DNA from 3 places in the Pseudocolwellia antarctica genome. Region 2 is predicted to be linked to each of the others. Evidence: predicted binding sites of a transcription regulator. Region 2 holds the regulator's gene; each other region holds the start of a gene.
The links. Region 2 encodes FNR, which switches genes on or off when oxygen is low (the NO sensors DNR and NnrR bind a similar motif). Its sites were predicted from a motif close to TTGATCTAGATCAA; they were not measured.
Positions count from the first base shown of each region.

Region 1: a site for FNR is predicted at 2,290-2,303, ahead of ACPUVN_RS16380 (OmpW/AlkL family protein). Genes of this name have one in related genera too.
Region 3: a site for FNR is predicted at 973-986, ahead of ACPUVN_RS04995 (universal stress protein). Genes of this name have one in related genera too.

Region 1 is NZ_CP187926.1:3,770,207-3,777,256, reverse strand. It holds gene ACPUVN_RS16395 (5-(carboxyamino)imidazole ribonucleotide synthase) at 1-705, shown strand, start outside; gene ACPUVN_RS16390 (Sua5/YciO/YrdC/YwlC family protein) at 769-1,314, shown strand; gene hemF (oxygen-dependent coproporphyrinogen oxidase) at 1,311-2,216, shown strand; gene ACPUVN_RS16380 (OmpW/AlkL family protein) at 2,359-3,036, shown strand; gene aroE (shikimate dehydrogenase) at 3,153-3,980, shown strand; gene ACPUVN_RS16370 (hypothetical protein) at 4,064-4,291, shown strand; gene ACPUVN_RS16365 (gamma carbonic anhydrase family protein) at 4,304-4,846, opposite strand; rRNA gene ACPUVN_RS16360 (16S ribosomal RNA) at 5,631-7,050, shown strand, end outside.
Region 2 is NZ_CP187926.1:1,252,542-1,259,591, forward strand. It holds gene ACPUVN_RS05445 (DUF6701 domain-containing protein) at 1-402, shown strand, start outside; gene uspE (universal stress protein UspE) at 521-1,450, opposite strand; gene fnr (fumarate/nitrate reduction transcriptional regulator Fnr) at 1,524-2,252, opposite strand; gene ACPUVN_RS05460 (sulfite exporter TauE/SafE family protein) at 2,319-2,978, opposite strand; partial or broken gene ccoS (cbb3-type cytochrome oxidase assembly protein CcoS) at 2,978-3,242, opposite strand; gene ACPUVN_RS05470 (heavy metal translocating P-type ATPase) at 3,246-5,696, opposite strand; gene ACPUVN_RS05475 (FixH family protein) at 5,830-6,321, opposite strand; gene ccoP (cytochrome-c oxidase, cbb3-type subunit III) at 6,471-7,050, opposite strand, start outside.
Region 3 is NZ_CP187926.1:1,136,861-1,143,910, reverse strand. It holds gene ACPUVN_RS05000 (ThuA domain-containing protein) at 97-879, shown strand; gene ACPUVN_RS04995 (universal stress protein) at 1,210-1,605, shown strand; gene ACPUVN_RS04990 (methyltransferase family protein) at 1,781-2,407, opposite strand; gene ACPUVN_RS04985 (DUF2789 family protein) at 2,546-2,782, opposite strand; gene ACPUVN_RS04980 (alpha/beta hydrolase) at 3,194-4,285, shown strand; gene ACPUVN_RS04975 (endo-1,4-beta-xylanase) at 4,778-7,050, shown strand, end outside.

The DNA.
Region 1 (7,050 bases), 2.0 Mb from region 2:
CGCTTAAAAGATAAGTCTGAAGCTGAAGCTATTTGGCAAGACATTCAATTATTTATTGAAGGTGATACGAGCGGTCAGCCACAAGCTATTGTTGTTGAACAAATGGTACCTTTTGATAGAGAAGTTTCAATGGTAGGTGTTCGTAGTAAAACAGGCGAAACACTGGCTTATCCATTAACTGAAAATCATCACAGTAAAGGTGTGTTAAGTGTTTCATTAGCACTCAATGAACATCAACACCTACAAGCACAAGCCACTGAAGCTTTTGATAAAATAGCTAATGCTTTAGATTATGTAGGCATACTTGCTATAGAATTTTTTCAAGTTGGAGACTCATTATTAGTTAATGAGATTGCCCCACGTGTTCATAACTCAGGACATTGGACACAACAGGGTGCTGATACTTCTCAATTTGAAAATCATATCCGTGCTGTTTGCCAACTACCTTTAGGTTCCACAGAGTTAGTTAAACCATCAGCTATGGTTAACATATTAGGAACGGATACTGTTCCTAATAGTGTTTTTGAAATACCTAGCGTGACTATGCACTGGTACGGCAAAGGTAAACGTCCAGGTCGTAAAATGGGTCATATTAATGTTTGCGGTAAAGACCGAGCTGAATTGGTTAGTCGATTAAATCAGTTAGCTGAAATATTACCTAAAGATGATTTCCCCGACGTTAGTGAATATGTGAAGTCACTTTAATTAATATTAAGCGCCGCGATAGGCGCTTTTTATTTGAGTGCTAATATAAATATGATGAGCAACATGTCTACAGTATTTGATACTTATCACCAAGGTGGCGTTATTGCCTACCCAACAGAAGCTGTATTTGGTTTAGGATGTGATCCTGATAATGAACAAGCTATTGTTAAACTATTAGAGATTAAGAACAGACCTAAATCTAAAGGTTTGATTTTACTTGCGAGTAGTTTTGAGCAATTAACACCTTATCTTGATCTAACTCAACTGAGCGATGCACAAATTACGCTAATATTAAGCCGCTGGCCAAATGGTGTTACACAAGTATTACCTGCTAACGCTGAAATATCGTCATACTTAACAGGCGACTTTTCAACGATAGCTGTACGAGTTACAGATCAACCTGATGTTGTATCTTTGTGTACACAAACTAATAAACCTATTGTTTCAACCAGTGCTAACTTATCTGGGTTAGAACCTGCCAAAATTTGGCAAACTCTTGATCCAGAATTATTACACATGATTGATCACTTAGTAGAAGGTGAAACATTAGGATTCACACAACCATCAACAATTATTGATGGTTTAACAGGCGAGGTTTTTCGCACATGAGTGCTGTAGATATAAATACTGTTGTTGAATTTTTAAAAGGCTTACAAGATCAAATTTGTGATGCATTAGAACAAGCTGATGGCGAAGCTAAGTTTGTTGAAGATAATTGGGTCCGAGCCGAAGGTGGCGGTGGTCGTACGCGAGTGATCACGAACGGCAATATTATTGAACAAGGTGGCGTGAACTTTTCTTTAGTATCAGGTGATAAATTACCTCCTTCTGCTTCAGTACATCGTCCAGAATTAGCGGGTAGAAAATGGAAAGCCTGTGGTGTTTCATTAGTTATTCATCCTAAAAATCCATATATACCCACATCTCACGCTAACGTTCGTTTTTTTATTGCTGAAAAAGAAGGTGAAGAGCCTGTTTGGTGGTTTGGTGGCGGATTTGATTTAACGCCATTTTATGCATTTGAAGATGACATCATTCATTGGCACCAAACAGCAAAAACACTTTGTCAGCCTTTTGATGAATCCATCTATCAAGCTCATAAAGAATGGTGTGATGACTACTTCTACTTAAAACATCGTGATGAAACGCGCGGTGTTGGCGGATTATTCTTTGATGATTTAAATAAATGGGACTTTGAAAAGTGTTTTGATTACATCAAAGCCGTAGGCGCTGGTTTTATCGATGCTTACGTACCTATTATTGAAAAGCGTAAAAACATTGAATATGGAGAGCGTGAGCGTCAATTCCAACTATACCGACGTGGACGTTATGTAGAATTTAACCTAGTGTTTGACCGTGGTACTTTATTTGGTCTGCAATCAGGCGGTAGAACTGAATCTATATTAATGTCTATGCCACCATTAGCTCGTTGGGAATATAACTATCAAGCAGAAGCAAGCTCTGAAGAATATAAACTTAATGAATATTTAGTACCTCGTTCTTGGGTATAACTTACCTTTAACTTGATTTAGATCAGGTATCGTTTAGTTACCTATTAACAAGAGTTAAGTTGAACCTAATAACTTGAGCTAAATCAAAATTCTATTTAATTATTCCCTTTAAAATGGCTTCATTAATTTAAAGGGAATAATCATGAAAAAAAATATACTTACACTCACTCTTCTTTCAATTCTTACTGCTTCTTCTTATGGCGCTGATTATCAAGCTGGCGACTTTGTTGTTCGTGGTGGTTTAACCAATGTGAATCCAGACAGTGATCATGCTGCTGTTATACTTGCTGGCGCAGATTCAACAATGACATTAACCGCAGATGATAGTACACAGCTAGGCTTAAACTTCTTATATTTCTACACTGATAACATCGCAGTAGAATTATTAGCAGCAACTCCGTTTGCACATGATGTAACTATTCATGATAAAAACTCAGTTTTAAATGTAGATGGCTTAAGATTAGCTGAGGCAAAGCAACTACCACCAACCTTAAGTGTATTATATTATTTTGATACGCAGTCTGTGATTAAGCCTTATGTTGGTGTTGGAGTTAACTACACCATATTTTTCGACGAAGGGTTTGAAGAGGCTCCAAAAGAACTAGGCTTAAGTAACTTAGAGTTAGATTCATCAGTAGGCTTGTCTTTTCAAGTTGGAGTGGACTATTTGTTAAATGATAAATTTCATATTAACTTTTCTGCTCGTTATATTGATATTGCAACAGAAGCTACATTTGATGTTGGTGGAGAGAGTATTGGTAAAGCCGATATAGATATAGACCCTATGGTGTATTCAGTAATGCTTGGTTATAAGTTCTAAATAACCTTTTATATAATATGTTTAAACCAATTTCATCTAAAAAAGCATCGATAAGTCGATGCTTTTTTTTCGTATCTGATTTAAGCTGAAAAAAATTGCATTAAATAGAAGTCATCATGGATCAGTATCTCGTTTACGGTAACCCAATAAAACAATCTAAATCTCCAACTATTCATACAGCCTTCGCTAAAGAAACAAATCAAAATATTGAATATAAAATTCAATTTGCAGAATTAGACGCTTTTGAAGAAACCGTCAAAGTATTTATTAAGGCAGGAGGTAAGGGCGCAAACGTTACTGCTCCTTTTAAAGAAGAAGCCATGGCAATGTGTGATGAACTGTCTGAGCATGCCAAATTTTCGGGTGCAGTTAATACACTAACGTTTAAAAACGGTAAAATTTATGGTGATACAACCGATGGCGTAGGTCTAGTGAATGATCTTCTATCTCAAAATGTTAAATTAGAAAACAGTCGTATTTTATTACTAGGCGCTGGCGGGGCATCAAAAGGTGTTGTATTACCTTTATTGCACCAAAACCCAAAACAGCTAACCATAGCAAATCGAACCGTATCAAAAGCTGAAGCTATAGCAGAGCAATATAGCGATCAACCTATACAAGCCATGTCATTTGAAGATGCTAATAAAGAAGCGTTCGATCTGATCATTAATGCCACATCAGCAGGGTTGTCAGGAAGTGGAGTACCTATTTCAGAGAAAATCATAACCGCAAATACTATTTGTTATGACATGACTTACGGAAAAGAACTAACGCCATTTCTTAAAATGGCTACAGAGTGTGAAGCAAAACAGGTTATTGATGGTTTAGGTATGTTAGTAGGGCAAGCTGCAGAGAGTTTTTATCTATGGCGAAATGTACGTCCAAAAACCGATAACGTTTTGAGCCAATTACGAGAAGAGCTAAATAACCTGAACTCGGTTTAAATAGCTAAGTTCTTATTACTAAGCCCGTATTATAAGTATTAGTGAGTATATCTATATACTCACCCCAACATTGAAGTCTTCGCATGAACCAAGCAATTATCATTAATGATGATCACGAATATCATCATGAAAACAAATACTGGCAATGTACCGCTATGCTGTCAGGTGAAAAAATTATAATAAAAATAGCTAGCGAGATATTACCTGAGCAACTTACTCAAGATAATAAGTTTGATTGGGAATGTGAGATAGAAGATTGGCTCGAATCAAACGAACCAATCAATAGTATAATAGAGCTTGATATGAATTAATGTAGAGCTTACTTATACCTCTGCTAAATATTCATTTTTAAATTGAACATAATTTTCAGCCGACTTCTTTAAAAAGCCTAACTCAGCTTCAGTAAGTTCTCTCGCTTGTTTCATAGGGTTACCCATATATAAGTAACCGCTCTTTAATACCTTGCCAGGAGGAACAAGCGTACCCGCACCAATAAACACATCATCTTCAACAACAGCATTGTCCATAATAATAGCGCCCATACCTACTAAGATGCGATTACCTACAGTACAACCATGCAACATACATTTATGCCCAATAGTTACATCATCTCCAATGATTAGTGGGTAACCTTCAGGATTCTTCTTATTTTTATGAGTAACATGTAATACCGAACCATCTTGTACATTTGATCTATCACCAATAACAATATGATTAACGTCACCTCTAATGGCAACTAATGGCCAAATACTCACTTCATCACCTATTCTAATATCTCCAATAAGAACAGCAGACGAATCAATATAGTTATTTTTTCCAAACGTAGGGGAGGTATTTTTAAAAGATCTAATATTTAAAGTGTTCATATCGAGAAAATGTTCCAGTTTTATCAAAGTTATTTAAATCTAATAGGACAAAAACAACTAAAAAAGCATTCAAATGAAAATAGATACCCAATATAAGCCATATTAAGGAGGGGTTCAACGCTCTTTAAATGCACTATATGTTCGTAAAGAAAGCAATAAAACCGTGGTCTGTACGAAAATAAAGCAAACAAACATTAATTATCAAATAAGTGTTGACGTACCCTCAGAAATCTCTAAAATGCGCTCCACTTCTTAAGGGAAACCAAGAGAAGCCAAGTATAGGAAATACTTGTTTCACTTAATATGGATAGCGAAGTGAGAGTTTTGAACTGTTTAGTTAAGCTTAACTGATTAATTAGACATGAGATAACTTAGAATTTGATTTGAAATTAAATCAAAAGAATTCAAAAAGTTGTTGACATCAAAACTGAGTTGCGTAGAATGCGCATCTCGCTTCAGGCAAGGCCTGCAGCAACAAGAGCTTAACGAATGCGATTAACCTCTTTATTCTCAATGAGAATATTTCTTTAACAATTAGTTATCATGCAATTTGTGTGAACACTCACATTAAGATTGATTTTACATAGTCGGCCTTTTTACTTGATATTTATATCAGTGTTTAGGAAGACGTAAAACAGCTTATGTTGAATGTCACACAAAAAAGTATGATTTGATATTTATATCAAATCATACGTTTTATGTAGTTATCTACTTATGTAGGTAACACGACAGAATTCATTGAGCAGTAACACATCGCTTGCGATGAGGTTACACAAACGATTTATAATTGAAGAGTTTGATCATGGCTCAGATTGAACGCTGGCGGCAGGCTTAACACATGCAAGTCGAGCGGTAACAGAGAATAGCTTGCTATTCTGCTGACGAGCGGCGGACGGGTGAGTAATGCTTGGGAATATGCCTTATGGTGGGGGACAACAGTTGGAAACGACTGCTAATACCGCATAACGTCTACGGACCAAAGGAGGGGATTCTTCGGAACCTTTCGCCATTTGATTAGCCCAAGTGAGATTAGCTAGTTGGTAAGGTAAAGGCTTACCAAGGCGACGATCTCTAGCTGGTTTGAGAGGATGATCAGCCACACTGGGACTGAGACACGGCCCAGACTCCTACGGGAGGCAGCAGTGGGGAATATTGCACAATGGGCGAAAGCCTGATGCAGCCATGCCGCGTGTGTGAAGAAGGCCTTCGGGTTGTAAAGCACTTTCAGCGAGGAGGAAAGGGTATAAGCTAATAACTTATATCTGTGACGTTACTCGCAGAAGAAGCACCGGCTAACTTCGTGCCAGCAGCCGCGGTAATACGAGGGGTGCAAGCGTTAATCGGAATTACTGGGCGTAAAGCGTGCGTAGGTGGTTTGTTAAGCAAGATGTGAAAGCCCCGGGCTCAACCTGGGAACTGCATTTTGAACTGGCAAACTAGAGTTTTGTAGAGGGTAGTGGAATTTCCAGTGTAGCGGTGAAATGCGTAGAGATTGGAAGGAACATCAGTGGCGAAGGCGGCTACCTGGACAGAGACTGACACTGAGGCACGAAAGCGTGGGGAGCAAACAGGATTAGATACCCTGGTAGTCCACGCCGTAAACGATGTCAACTAGCCGTCTGTAGACTTGATCTGTGGGTGGCGTAGCTAACGCGCTAAGTTGACCGCCTGGGGAGTACGGCCGCAAGGTTAAAACTCAAATGAATTGACGGGGGCCCGCACAAGCGGTGGAGCATGTGGTTTAATTCGATGCAACGCGAAGAACCTTACCATCCCTTGACATCCTACTAAGTTACTAGAGATAGTTTCGTGCCTTCGGGAAAGTAGTGACAGGTGCTGCATGGCTGTCGTCAGCTCGTGTTGTGAAATGTTGGGTTAAGTCCCGCAACGAGCGCAACCCCTATCCTTATTTGCTAGCGCGTAATGGCGAGAACTCTAAGGAGACTGCCGGTGATAAACCGGAGGAAGGTGGGGACGACGTCAAGTCATCATGGCCCTTACGGGATGGGCTACACACGTGCTACAATGGCAAGTACAGAGGGCAGCAATACCGCGAGGTGGAGCGAATCCCACAAAGCTTGTCGTAGTCCGGATTGGAGTCTGCAACTCGACTCCATGAAGTCGGAATCGCTAGTAATCGTAGATCAGAATGCTACGGTGAATACGTTCCCGGGCCTTGTACACACCGCCCGTCACACCATGGG
Region 2 (7,050 bases):
GAATATAATGGCACTGCATTTATTACTAACGTTGAAGAAAGTTGTATTAACGGAACGTTAGGTAATAAGTTCACATCAGGAGCTGTTGGAAGTGGAGGTTTATCTGTATGGGATTATCGCTTGGTAGATATTAATACTAGCGATAATTTACTCACCAGCGATAGTAATGCAAGTGTAAGTGCTGATAATACTTTTGAAAACGGTATTTACCGAGAGTTCTTTTTATCCGCGCCATTGGGAAATAAACAAGGTTCGCTTAACGTCGAATATCAAGTACCGCCATGGCTTCAGTTTGATTGGGATGGCGATGGTACACATGACAACAATCCTTTTGCCACAGCAACGTTTGGAGTCTTCAGAGGCAACGATAGAATAATATATATACGAGAAGTTTTTAATTAATTTGGTTAATACATTCAGGTAATAAGGGGATGTAACAAGAAGAGGTCATATTATTAATGCTAAAACAGATTAAGTAAATTTAACCTGTTTTAGCCTAGCGGTAGTTAAATGTGAGCCGTTATTGAGCTAGAGGTGAAACATAACCATCAGGCTTTAAGGCTAAAACATCACAGTTTAAACGATCAAGTACATGCTCAGCAGTATTACCAATTAACGTAGCTGACAATCCAGTTCTTCCTATTGTGCCTAAAATCACTAATTCAGCATCAATTTCGTTGGCAACGTCTTCAATAACGTCTTCAGGCAAACCTTCTTCAATATGTGTTTTATCTTCGGCTATATTGTATTTCTCACAATGTGAAGCCATGGCTTTTTGATGATGAGTTAACATACCTGTATTGTATTCGTTGGCATTAAATTCAGGGATTTCTATAGCTATATTGATCGGTGTGCCAGGGAATGAATTGACCAAATGAACATTTGCATTAATAGTTTTAGCTAATGCGTTAGCATGATCTGTTATTTTGTGATTAAGTGAACGATGCTCTTCTTCATCACTACCTGCATTAATTGCTGCAAGAATATTACCTTTTTCAGGCCACAAGTGATCTTTCACTAATAAAACAGGACACGGGCACTTTCTAAGAATATGCCAATCGGTAGGAGTGAAGATAACCGACTTCAACTTATCGTGCTCGTGAGTACCTTTAATAACAATATCGTGTTTATGCTCTAGCACTTCATTGATAATTGATTCAAAAGGGCGGTTGTGCCACACAACTTTGGTATGAATGGTTAGACCGTGCGTGTTTAAATCGCTAACCAGTTTATTTATCCACTCATGGCGATCATCTATAACCGTTTGGCGCATAGATTCGCGTTCATCGCTAGACAGCATAGTTGTCATCTCATAAGAGAAGTCGAATATAGATAAGAACGCCGTTATAGTCGCATTAGTATGTTGAGCAAGTTCAATGCTGCGTTTTAATGCTTTTTGATCGTCAGTGGTAGGGTCAATAACCGTAAGTATATTTTGATATTGATTCATAATAATAACTCCAAATTCTCTACTTTACTCATTATAAGTATAGGGTAAGTTTGATATTTTTTATTGTTTGAAATCAATCTACTTTCAATTGAGCAATTTCTTTCAAGCCATCAGCATCTTTAATGGTAATTAACTTTCCTTCAACACCAATTAATTCATTCTTATTAAAACGATTGAGTAAACGACTAATGGTTTCAACAGTAAGACCAATATAATTGCCAATATCACTTCGCGTCATCGTTAAACGAAACTCTGATGGTGAAAAACCACGCTTTTGAAATCTACTACTTAAAGTGCTGATGAAAGTCGCTAAGCGTTGTTCTGCATTTTTATGATTAAGTAACATAAGCATTTCTTGATCTGAACAGATCTCCATACTCATCATTCTTAACATTTGCTTTTTCAGCTTAGGCATATCATTTGAAAGTTCATCTAAGGTGTTATAGGGAATTTCACATACCATTGAGGTTTCTAGTGCAGAAGCAAAACTAGGATGTTCTGAGTTAGCAATAGCGTCAAAACCAAGCAAATCACCAGCTAAGTGAAAGCCTGTTATTTGTTGATCACCTTTCTCATCTATTTTATATGTTTTGAATGTACCTGAGCGAACAGCGTATAACGACTTCATTTCATCGCCACTTTGAAAAAGCTTCTCGCCTTTATGGATAGGTTTTTTGCGGTCAATAATGTTGTCGAGAGAATTTAATTCTTCTTCATTCAAAGAAAAAGGGAGGCATAACTCACTAATACTACAATTCTGACAGTGAATATGTGATTTGAACGCAGGCTGCTTACTTTCCATGTGTATCCATATTTAATACATGATTAAGATCAAATGATATTAGAACAGGGCAAAATATGCAATCGGTTAACGTAATAGATACAAACTATAAACACCATAAAAGATAAGGCTTAACGCCATAAACTTTCTAAATGTAGGATGGATAAGCAGAGTTTTAGCTTTTATAAAACTGTACGACATAATAAGTAAAGCGGGTAAAGTGCCTAAACCAAAAAATGTCATGATTAAAGCCCCTTTAGTCACATCACCACTCGCTAATGACCAAGTCAGCATCGAGTAGATTAATCCACAAGGTAGCCAACCCCATAAAGCACCTAAGCCGAGTGCTTTAGCTGGAGAGTTTACAGGGATAAGTTGTTTTGAATAAGGTGATAAATAACGCCAAATAAACTTACCTAAACGCTCAATTCTGTATAACCACATTAACCATTTGCCAATATATAAACCTAAAAATATCAGAAATATGGCTGATACCATACGCAAACCACTTAAAGGCACACCTATGTTTTTTGCAGCTACTGAGCCAGTAAAGCCAACAATAGCGCCAATAAGCGAGTAAGAAAGTATTCTGCCAAGGTTATAACAAATAACTAATAGAGTTTTCGAGTATGACGAGTCTTTAGGTAAAGCCGAGGTTAACATAGAGGTGATGCCACCACACATGCCTAAACAGTGCCCTGAGCCCAATATACCAATAACAAATGCTGAAAAGTAATCAATATCCATTAATTATCTTTTGATTGCTTATCTGGGCTTTGAGAGGATGTTGTGTTATTTACTGACGCTTGTTCTGCTGTTTGTAAATCTGATGAGTTGCTTTTTGTAATGCTTTCATCAGAACTGTTTTCTTTTTCGTCATCAAATAAAATGCTCAGACCTTGCTTCTCAAGATCATCAAACTGTTCTGTTTTAACTGCCCAGAAAAAAAAGGTAAAGACCGATAGCGGTTAAAAGTACGGCAATAGGAATTAATACGTAAATTATGCTCATTGATTATCTCTTATCGCTAGTTTCATGTTTTTTACTTAATAAGCGCAGTGAGTTAGTCACTACTAATATAGAACTTGCCGACATACCAATAACAGCCATATAAGGTGTAATGTAGCCTGACATAGCAAGTGGTAATACGATGGCATTATAGCCGAAAGCCCATAAATAGTTTTGCCAAATAATTCGCTTGGTTTTAACTGCAATAGCTTTCAATGAAGTGATATTACTTAAGTTGCTGTTAAGGAGAATAATATCAGCACCATTTTTAGCAATATCAGTGCCACTACCCATAGCTATAGAGATATGAGCTGCACCAAATACAGGAGTATCGTTAACGCCATCACCCACCATAGCAACTACATGATTACTCTGTTTTGCTTTTAATAATTCAACTTTGTTTTCAGCACTTAAATTACTATGAATTTCTGATAGCTGTAAAACCTTTTGCGTTTTTTCACAGCCAGTTTGATTATCGCCTGACAACATAAGTGTTGAAATTTTTTGCTTATGCAGCTGACTAATTAATTCTGGAGCGTTGTTTCTGATGTTATCGTCTAAATAAAATGCTGCAATTAGGCGATTATTCTCCACAAGTACACACTGAGCTGTCATTACATTTTTGAGCTTATCGGCTTCTGACGCCGTTAAATTTTCTAACAACCAGCTAGGGCGTCCTATTTGGTAAGCTTTATCTTGATAAATACCTGAAACACCTGAGCTAGCAGTAACTTTTATTTGCGTAACATTAAGTGAGAAATCTCGATACTGCACAAAAGCCTTGGCAATAGGATGTTCAGAATGTGACTCTAAACCAGCAGCTAATGCGAGTACTTGTTCTTTATTCATGTCCTGAACAAATAACTCAATATTACTCACAGTAAACTCGCCTGTGGTTAACGTACCTGTTTTATCAAAAGCGAAGCAATTAACATTAGGTAATGTTTCCATTACATGAGCTGACTTTATCAAAATGCCTTTGTTATTGAGTGTTACCGTTGCACACGTTAATGCGGTTGGTGTTGCTAACGATAAAGCACAAGGGCAGGTTGCTACTAATACTGAAAGGGTGATCCAAAAGGCTTCTTCAGGATGATGAATATTCCAATAAATAGCGGTGGCGATAGACGTTAGCAAAATAGTCGCAACAAAGTACTGGGCGATCTTATCTGATAATTTAGCTAACCTGGGTTTATGGGCTTGAGATGATTCACTTAAACGTATCATCTGGTTTAAAAACGAATGTTGGTTCTCTTTTTTTACTTCAACAGTCATGTTGCCATCACCATTAATTGTGCCTGCTAATACGGTATCGCCAACGTTTTTAGCCACAGGCGTTTGTTCACCTGAAAGCATCGACTCATTAATATGACTCGTTCCTGAAATAATAATACCGTCAGCAGGAACTGTTTCTCCAGGTTTTACTAATACTAAATCAAATTTCTTTAAATGCTTTGCTGCAATAAGTTCTTCTTGCTGAGCTGCATCAGTATTAGCGTCGTTCAACGTTAACTTAGTGGCTGTCATCGGCATAAGTTTTAGCAAATTTGCCGAAACATGTGAGGCGCGCATTCTTGCTCTGAACTCTAAGAATTTACCGATAAGTAACAAGAAAGTGAACATAGCAACAGACTCAAAATAAACTTCACCTTGTTGACTAACTGTTGCCCAAACACTGGCCGAAAAAGCCAGAGATATAGCTATAGATACAGGAACATCCATGGAAAGACGTTTCATTTTTAATGTGTTGATTGCGCTTCTATAAAATGGAAATGCACCATAAGTCACAATAGGTAGCGTTAATATCAAGCTAGCCCAGCGTAAATAAATTGAGTTGTATTCAGTCATGTCAGAAAATGCACCGAAGTATAATCCGACGGCAATCATCAGCACTTGCATCATTAAAATGCCCGAAACACCTAAGCGTTTGATGAATGATTTACTTTGCGCTTTATTTAATTCTTCAACTCGGCTGGCTTTGAAGGGAAGGGCTTTGTAGCCAATACTGTCGATACGTTTGAGGATATCACTTAATTTAACTTTTTCATCTTGCCATTTTACTGTTGCACGCTGCGTTGTCGCATTAACCGTTATAGAAAGAATACCGACAGTTTTCGATAACTGCATTTCGATTAGCCAAGCACAGGCAGCACAACTTATACCATCTATGGTAAGAATGGCTTCTTTGTATTCGTCGGTTTTGTAGGTGAATTCGTCTTGTAGGCTTTCATCATCTAACAGCATATTTCGTTTTAGCTGTTGTGGTATAAGCTGTTCACCTTTTTGTGCTGGCTCCGTTCTAAAACGGTAATAATCAGTTAATTTGTTTTCAACAATAACCATAGCAACGGCTTCACAACCATTACAACACATAGGTTGAGAAATATTGTCGATTTTAACTGATAAGTTTATCCCTTTAGGAATAATTTCACCGCAATGAAAACACAAAGATGACATAAGATTTTAACTTGTTTATATGATTAGCTATATGACGGTTAACTAGCTGTGTAACACTTGTTATAGATAAGCTGACAATTAATACCAGAGTGATTAGTTAATCTAGCAACTCTGATATTAATGATATTTTTACTTAACTGTCTTTAGGTGCTGGTTTAATAATGATGGCTGTAGGTTGTGGTAAATAAATGGTGTTTTGAATTTTCCATTTGTCATCAAATGTAGATAAGGTTACTTGCCATTTTCCTTTAACTTCTTGAGGAATATCTTCTCTGAAATTTCCGTCACCATCAGGCGTTAAGGTTAACGAAAAGTCTTTAAATTCTTGAGTAGGGTGATAGAAGTTAACATGTAAAAGAGAAAACTCTTTTTCTATACCCGTTGGTTTTATTACTAGCTCATGATCTTTTAACGTTAAAGAAAATTCCATGCCCAGTTTTTGCGCCAGTTTGATTTTACCCAATTCAAAATTAATGGCTTTACCTTTCTTATAATAATTACCTACAACAAGCGGATCAGGTTCATGGTTAGCAATTATATATGTACCAATACCAGCAACTACTGCGGTAAAAGGTAAGCCAAATACTAGATATGCCCATGGTTCTTTATACCAAGATGTACCCATTGTTACGCCTTTAATTAATAGAATGATAATTTTGCGCTATTATACGTTTTTATTACGTTTGAACCAATAAAATATGAAACAGTTTGTAATAAAAAAGCCTTATTAAAAAATTTAATAAGGCTTTATATTTTGTGTATTTATGTTTTTAGTTAGTCTTGAGAAAGACTGTAAACATAAGCACTTATCACGTGAACTTTTTCTTCACCTAAAATAGCTTCCCATGCTGGCATTACACCTGCACGACCATTTTTGATAGATGATTCAATAGCACGTTTAGAAGCACCGTATAACCAAACATCATCTGTAAGATTAGGTGCGCCTAAAGGAATACCCATTGCTAAGCTGCCTTTACCATCTGGACCATGACATGCTGCACACATTTGGAATTTAGACTCACCAGCTGCTTTAAGGTCAGGGTCAACTTCTCTGCCGCTTAAACTTATTACATAAGCTGCAACTTCTTTAACGCCTTTGTCGCCGCCAAGTGCTGTTTCCCAAGCCATCATTCCGTTCGCTTTTCTACCATGTAAAATAGTATTTTTAATCGCTTCAGGTGAACCGCCATATAACCAATCTTTATCAGTAAGGTCAGGGAAGCCAGTTGTACCACCTGCATTTGAACCATGACATTGTGAACAGTTTTGTAAAAACAAACGTTGCCCAACTTTCAATGCTTCTTTATCAGCTGCTAATTCAGGAATACTACGTGCAGCATAAGCTTCAAAGATA
Region 3 (7,050 bases), 120 kb from region 2:
TTTAATCATTAACAATGACTTGGTTTTAAAGTCATGTTATTGTCAAAATAACTATAACATTATTTATTAAATAAGAAACTATAAGGTGCTAAAAATATGAAAACAAGTGGGATAAAAATTCAATGTCTAATACTCATCTTTATGTTTGTAAGCTTATTTTCAGCAGTAACAGTTGCACAACAATTTAACGTATTACTTTTTACTAAAACTAGCGGCTGGCACCATAAAGCAATACCTGCAGGTGTCGCCAATATTGAAGCACTCGCAAAAGAACATCATTTCAATATGGTATGGCACGAAGACGCTTCGCATTTTAATGATAAGTTTTTAGCTGACATAGATGTGGTTATTTTTATGATGACAACAGGTGACGTGCTTAACGAAGAGCAACAAGCAGCCTTTACGCGTTACATACAATCAGGAAAAGGTTTTGTGGGGATTCATAGCGCTTCAGATACTGAATACGAGTGGCCTTGGTTTCAAAAATTAGTCGGCAGAACATTTGTTATTCATCCTATAGTTCAAACCGCTAGACTGAATGTCGTTAACACTAAATTCCCTGGGATGAACCAAGTACCCAATAATATTTTATGGACAGATGAATGGTACGATTTCGGCGATGAAAACAGCAAAAATTTAAACTACCTGCTAACGGTTGATGAGAAAAGCTATAGCGCCCATTCAGATTGGGGAAATGGTGGAACAGGCGATGGCATGGGAGAGTTTCACCCTATCGCTTGGTATCAAAATTTTGATGGTGGTCGTTCGTTTTATACTGCTTTAGGGCACATAAACGCAGTTCATAATAACCCTATATTTAAACAGCATTTGTACGGCGGAATATATTGGGCAGCGACAGGTAAAGGGATATTGGAGTAAGGCTGATCTAGAAACATCATGATCCAAGCTCATTTTTAATACCTTACTTTATCGGTAAGGTATTAAAATTAAACCATCAACCTCTCGAATAGTTAGATGTAGATCAAACATCCTGCGAGTTTATCGGTCTACCCCTTTCTAAAACTTTAGCTTTATGGAATATTAAACGCATCGGTTATTTATTATAAAAAACGCTCGAAAACCTAACATGTATTAATCGTTTAGTTATGTATTATCTGTTTACATCTATTCGTTTTATCTAATACGTTTTTTGTGTCTATACTTTATAAGTAACCTGAATCCAACAGAAATTAATTAAGGAAAAAGTCTATGTATAAAACGATTATTTGCGCAATTGAAGCGAGTAAAGAAGGTGAAGCCGTGCTTGCAAAAGCTCAAGAATTTGCACTTTTATGTGATGCTAAATTGTTTGTTACTCATATTATTCCTTATGCCTTACTACCTAAAGATTATCAAAAAGAATTAAAAGAAAAAACATTACCTAAGATGGAGTCAATGACTGAAGCTTTAGGTATTTCGAAGAAAAATGTATCGGTTAAGTTTGGTAAACCTTATGAACAAATTTGTATGTTGGCCGAGAAGAAAGGTGCTGATTTAATTATGTTAGGTACGCATTCTAAAAAAGGTATTCAGGCGTTAATCGGTTCTACTGCAAATGGTGTAGCTAACTATGCGAAATGCGATGTGTCGTTGTTAAGAATTTAGTTAAGGCAAGATAACTTAAGTGCAACTCATTAAAAGCTAAGTGTAATAAAATAATAAGAAACTATTATGATGATAGTTTCTTATTACATGTTAAGTATTTAAATCCCTTCTCCTACTCATACAAACATCACAAGCCTGCATAAACACCATAAGTCTTATAGGCAGTGACATTCAGTTAAAACCAACGACGTACATCCGTAGCATATGTTTTATATTCATTAGCAAATAGCGTTGTTAAGTGCTGTTCTTCAGACAGGATTTGTCTGTGCAACATAAGTACACCTATCAATAAACAAATTAAGGTGAAAACAGAAGGTAGAGCTAGGAAGAAACCAATTTGAGAAACAACGATACATGCAAAAATAGGATTACGCGAACGTTTAAAATAGCCGTCAGTGATGAGTTGTTGAGGCCCAGCAGTGTCTATTCCTGATCGCCATTTATTTCCCATGCTCAGGTGAATAACAACTGTCATACTAAAACCCACCGTCATTAAGATAAGTCCTAGTAAAATGATAGGGAAAGCTTGTAAAGGCGTTAATATGATTAAGTAATTATCAAGTCCCTCATAAAATACTCTACTTAAACATATCAACCATATACTCGCTCTAAAGAAACGGAACGTCATATGATTCCACCAAGTTGAGGAAAATCGCTCACCAGAGTGTACCAATTCCACTAATTCATTCTTCTGAGTAATAATAATTTTTACCGTATAAAAAAGAGCAACACATGAATAAAATATAGCAAGATAAATACGTGCAAATTCGATGATTGCTGAAGGTGATTCAATAAAATTCATTAATTATCCTTAACGATGAATTAGCTTTAAGCTAATGTATAGAATGAAGCTGTGATTGTTGACTATAGTAGTGCAAACAACAAAAATCACTTAGTATTTCAGTAAAGTAGCGAGAAAATGGATTACTAGAGGCTTTTACTATGGATCACGTAGCAAAATATCTAATTGTGCTACTATTTCAGCCCAGTTTGAATCATCATCTTTTGATTTTTTTATAAAAGCAGATTGATACGGTGTCCAAAATTCAGCTTGGCTAAGTGCAACATCACTATCTAATGGTGCATGATTTGTAATAAAAGTTTCCATGGCTTCTTTGGTACTGGCTAAACCTAGTTGTTCAAATAAATTATGTAAAGAACGATTATGTGCTTTCATGATAAATCCCCAAATATTCTTATAATTTCTTTTTATTAATAAGTTGATAGCATCAAAAACACATTAATTTGAAACTTGTACAATATTAAGTCCGAAAAGCGCTAAGCAACAACCTACCATTTCATAACTGACTAAACATGGAAAGCCTTAACGTCACTGTTATTATCGTTACCTTGATTTGTAATAAGTTTTTATACCTAATTTTATATCAATAGCATGGTTAATTAGGCGTAAACGTTATCAGCTATTGTTTTTTAAATATTGACGGTAGATTATATCTACGCATTGGTTAATTTTATTTAGAAAATATAATTAACAACAAAATTAAGATCTATTCCAATAACTGATAATAAGTACTTGTTTTACGGTTGATGTATGGGAAATTAGACACTCAACTCAATGGTGAACACTATGTATTTAATAACAAACAGAGTCATTAAAAAAGGCAAAGGATTAAGTGTTTTTGGTAAAACACCTAGCCCATTTGGTCCCAATGAATTACGCGCAATTGAAGTTTCTAAACAAGGTACGGGTTGGTCTACCAACAGTGTAGACGACAAGCTTTCAGTACAAGAAGTAGAAAGACTTAAAAGCAAATATCATTTAAATATTGATACCTCCAAAGACTGGTACGGCTCGTTAACGGTTGCCTGTAACTTATTTGAACAAGCCCGCACCGAACGTAAATCTATTTTATTTTTTATTCATGGTTATAACAACGATGTGGGCGATGTATTAAAAACCGCTGATGAAATTGAAAAGCTATACAATGTTATTGTTGTACCTTTTACTTGGCCAGCTAACGGTGGTGGCGCTATTTCAGGTACTGCTTCATATCTTAGTGATAAATCTGACGCACGCGCATCTTCTGGTGCCATCAATCGATTTGTAGGAAAAATCAGTTATTATCACGCCCTACTTACCGAAGCTGCATTAACTGAAATTAGAACTAAGGTAGATGCTAAATATCACGATAATGCTAACCCTATGGCAGCCGCTTCTCTTTACAGTGAATTAGTTAATAAGTCTTGTGTCGTTAAAATAAACTTACTGTGCCACAGCATGGGTAACTATTTACTAAAACATTCGTTAATGACCAGTGATAATGCCACGTCAGATCTTGTATTCGACAACATCTGTCTTGTCTCTGCAGATACCAATAATGAAAATCATGCCAACTGGGTTGAAAGTCTTGATGTACGTAAACGCGTATATATTGTAATTAACGAAGATGATTCAGCTTTAAAAGCCTCAAGAATAAAACCAGGCAAGCAGCAACGCGCACGTTTAGGTCATTATCTTAAAAAACTAAATAGTGGAAATGCTGTTTATATAGATGTAACAGAAGCTGGCGAAGTTGGATCAAATCACAGTTATTTTAAAGGCAGCAGTGTAAATAAAAATGCAAAACTTAAAGCGGTTTTCCACCAAATGTTTAACGGGCTAACAGTTGAGAGAGACTTAGAATATATAAGCAGTATTAATTGTTACCGCTTGCTTTAGTAATTCTATTATAAAGTTTTAATACATAATTTTGATTCCTGAACTTGAGCTAAATTGAATGTGATCTGAACTCACTAAAGCCAACTCAATTAATGCCAGTTCAGTGGATTGATTTTTAAAACCTAGAGATCCACAACTTCAATATTGACTCGCCTTATTACTTATTTCCTTTGTTACTTATTCTCTCTTAAACCTTAACACCCCTAAACATTAATATAACTCAACGCATTGATATAAATATAATTCCTGCACTTTCAACGTTCCCTAAAAGCTGTATTAATTAACTATAAATCACCTCTGATTTATAACCAATCCTTTCGTTTCTTCAGCATTTAAATAACTAATTATATTGTCAATCAATACCAAATAGTCTAGTTTACAATTAGGTTATGGTTTATTCGACCAAAACCTAATTAAACATAAATACTATAAATAAAAAGTTACTTTTCTATAAATAACAAATTCTTCAATAATGTATTTCAGGAAATATAAATGAATCTAATAAATAATAAAATGAAGTTCTTTAAGTCTACCGCATTAAAGACAACGCTCTTCGTTACGCCAGCGCTATTACTATTGTCGGCGTGTGATGATGATAAAAAGCAGCCAACACCACCAGCAGTAACTCCGCCAGTTGTAGAGCAACCACCAACGCCTCCAGAGCCATTAATTACTAATTTAATTGAAGCGGCAAATAAAGCGAATAAAAGAGTGGGTGCGGCAGTAAGTCATGGTGTTTTAACTAATAACGAAACTGATTACATCAACATTCTTAAAGCTGAGTTTAATTACATAACACCAGAAAACATTGGTAAATGGGGCTCTATACAAAACTCAACAGCTGATGTGTGGGACTTTAGTGCATTAGACAGCATGATAGCTTTCGCTGAAGAAAATGAAATGGCGTTTAAAGGTCACGCCTTAGTTTGGCATCGCCAAGCACCAAACTTTGTAAATAGTGATGTAACACCTGAAGAGTTAACTACTCTGATCAATGCTCACATCGACGCTACGGCTCCTCGTTATAGCGGACAAATTTATGCATGGGATGTAGCAAACGAAGTTATGGGTGACGATGCAAATTATCGTGACTCAATATTCTTCGAAAAGTTAGATAAAGACTATATTGGCGATTCTTTTATTAGAGCTCACGCAGCAGATCCAGAAGCCAAATTGTTCTATAACGATTACAGCATAGATAACATTAATGCGAAGTCTGATGCTGTATTTACTATGGTAACTGAACTAATAAATGCTGAAGTGCCTATTCATGGTGTTGGTTTTCAAATGCATTTAGATGCATCAAATGCGCCTTCAACTCAACAAATGACAGATAACTTTCAGCGCTTTGTTGATTTAGATTTAGACGTAAATATTAGTGAGATTGATGTACGTTTATCTTCTTTACCTTGGGACCAAGTAACTAAACTAGCGATTCAACAACAGGTTTACCATCGTGCCGTTAATGCATGTATGAACATTGAACGTTGTGACGCTGTTACTGTTTGGGGCTTTACAGATAAATACAGCTGGATTGATGGCGAGTTTGGACCTGATGATCCACTTTTATATACCGCTGATTACGAAAGAAAGCCTGCTTACTTTGCTTTAGCTGATGGTTTTGTAGGTATTGCAGCTGATGCTTCAGGTGTTATGCCAAACTTAATTGCTAATGGTAATTTTGAAGTGGCTACAGATGGCTGGACGACTTTAGATGAAACAGCCCTAAGAACAACCGTTAACAAACAAAACGGCATAACTTCTCTTATTGCTTCAGCAACAGATGAAGCTAAAGCTACAGCAAGTATTGATATTACAAGCTTGCTTAAGGCAAACAACGTATACGACGTTGAAGCTTGGGTAATGTCGGCTAATGAATCAACACTAGAAAGCTCAATCAATGTAATGCTTGAATGTGTAGGTGAAGAAGCCCAAACAATTGTTATAAATTCAGCGGTTGCTAGTCATACAGAATTTACACAATTATCGGGTACATTAACCATTGCTGAATGTGATTTTGTATCAGCTACTCTAGTTATCGAAGGCCCTGCGGCAAGTGAAGATATTTACTTAGATGCGGTAAGTCTTCGCCCACAAGCGTTAATACCTGATACTGAAGGTTTCAGCGACAACATTTTAACTAACAGCGACTTTGAAGTTGATGCTTCTGGCTGGGAAGGTTACGACTCATCTGAAGTTGCCATAACAACCACTAAAGTATTTGCAGGTTCACAAAGCTTAGTTGGCACTTCTCGTACTCAAGAATTCCAAGGCCCTTCAACTAACATTTTAAGTTTGGTTGAGTCAGGTGCAACTTACCAATTATTTGCAAGAACGGCAGTCAGCGAAGGTTCAACTCAAGTAAAAGCAACAATAAGTGCGACCTGTTCAGATGGTGTTAAATACTTAGGTACGGGTGCTACAGAAGCTAACGCAACGGACTGGTCGTTAATAGCCGGACAAGTCACTCTACCTAACTGTGCAATGAGCGATGCTATACTTTATTTTGAAGGCCCTGCTGTTGGTATCGACATCTATGTTGATAACGTAACTTTTCATAAAGAAGAAAAGAACTTAGGTCCTAATTTAGTATCAAACAACGACTTTGAAGAAAACACGGACGGCTGGGTAGTTTGGGGCGGTACTTTATCTAGCTCTACAAATTATGCAAACACAGGTAATAGCAGCGCTTTACATAGTAACAGAACAGGCACTTGGCAAGGACCTGTATTTAACTTACTGCCTTATGCTGAAACCGGTAAAAC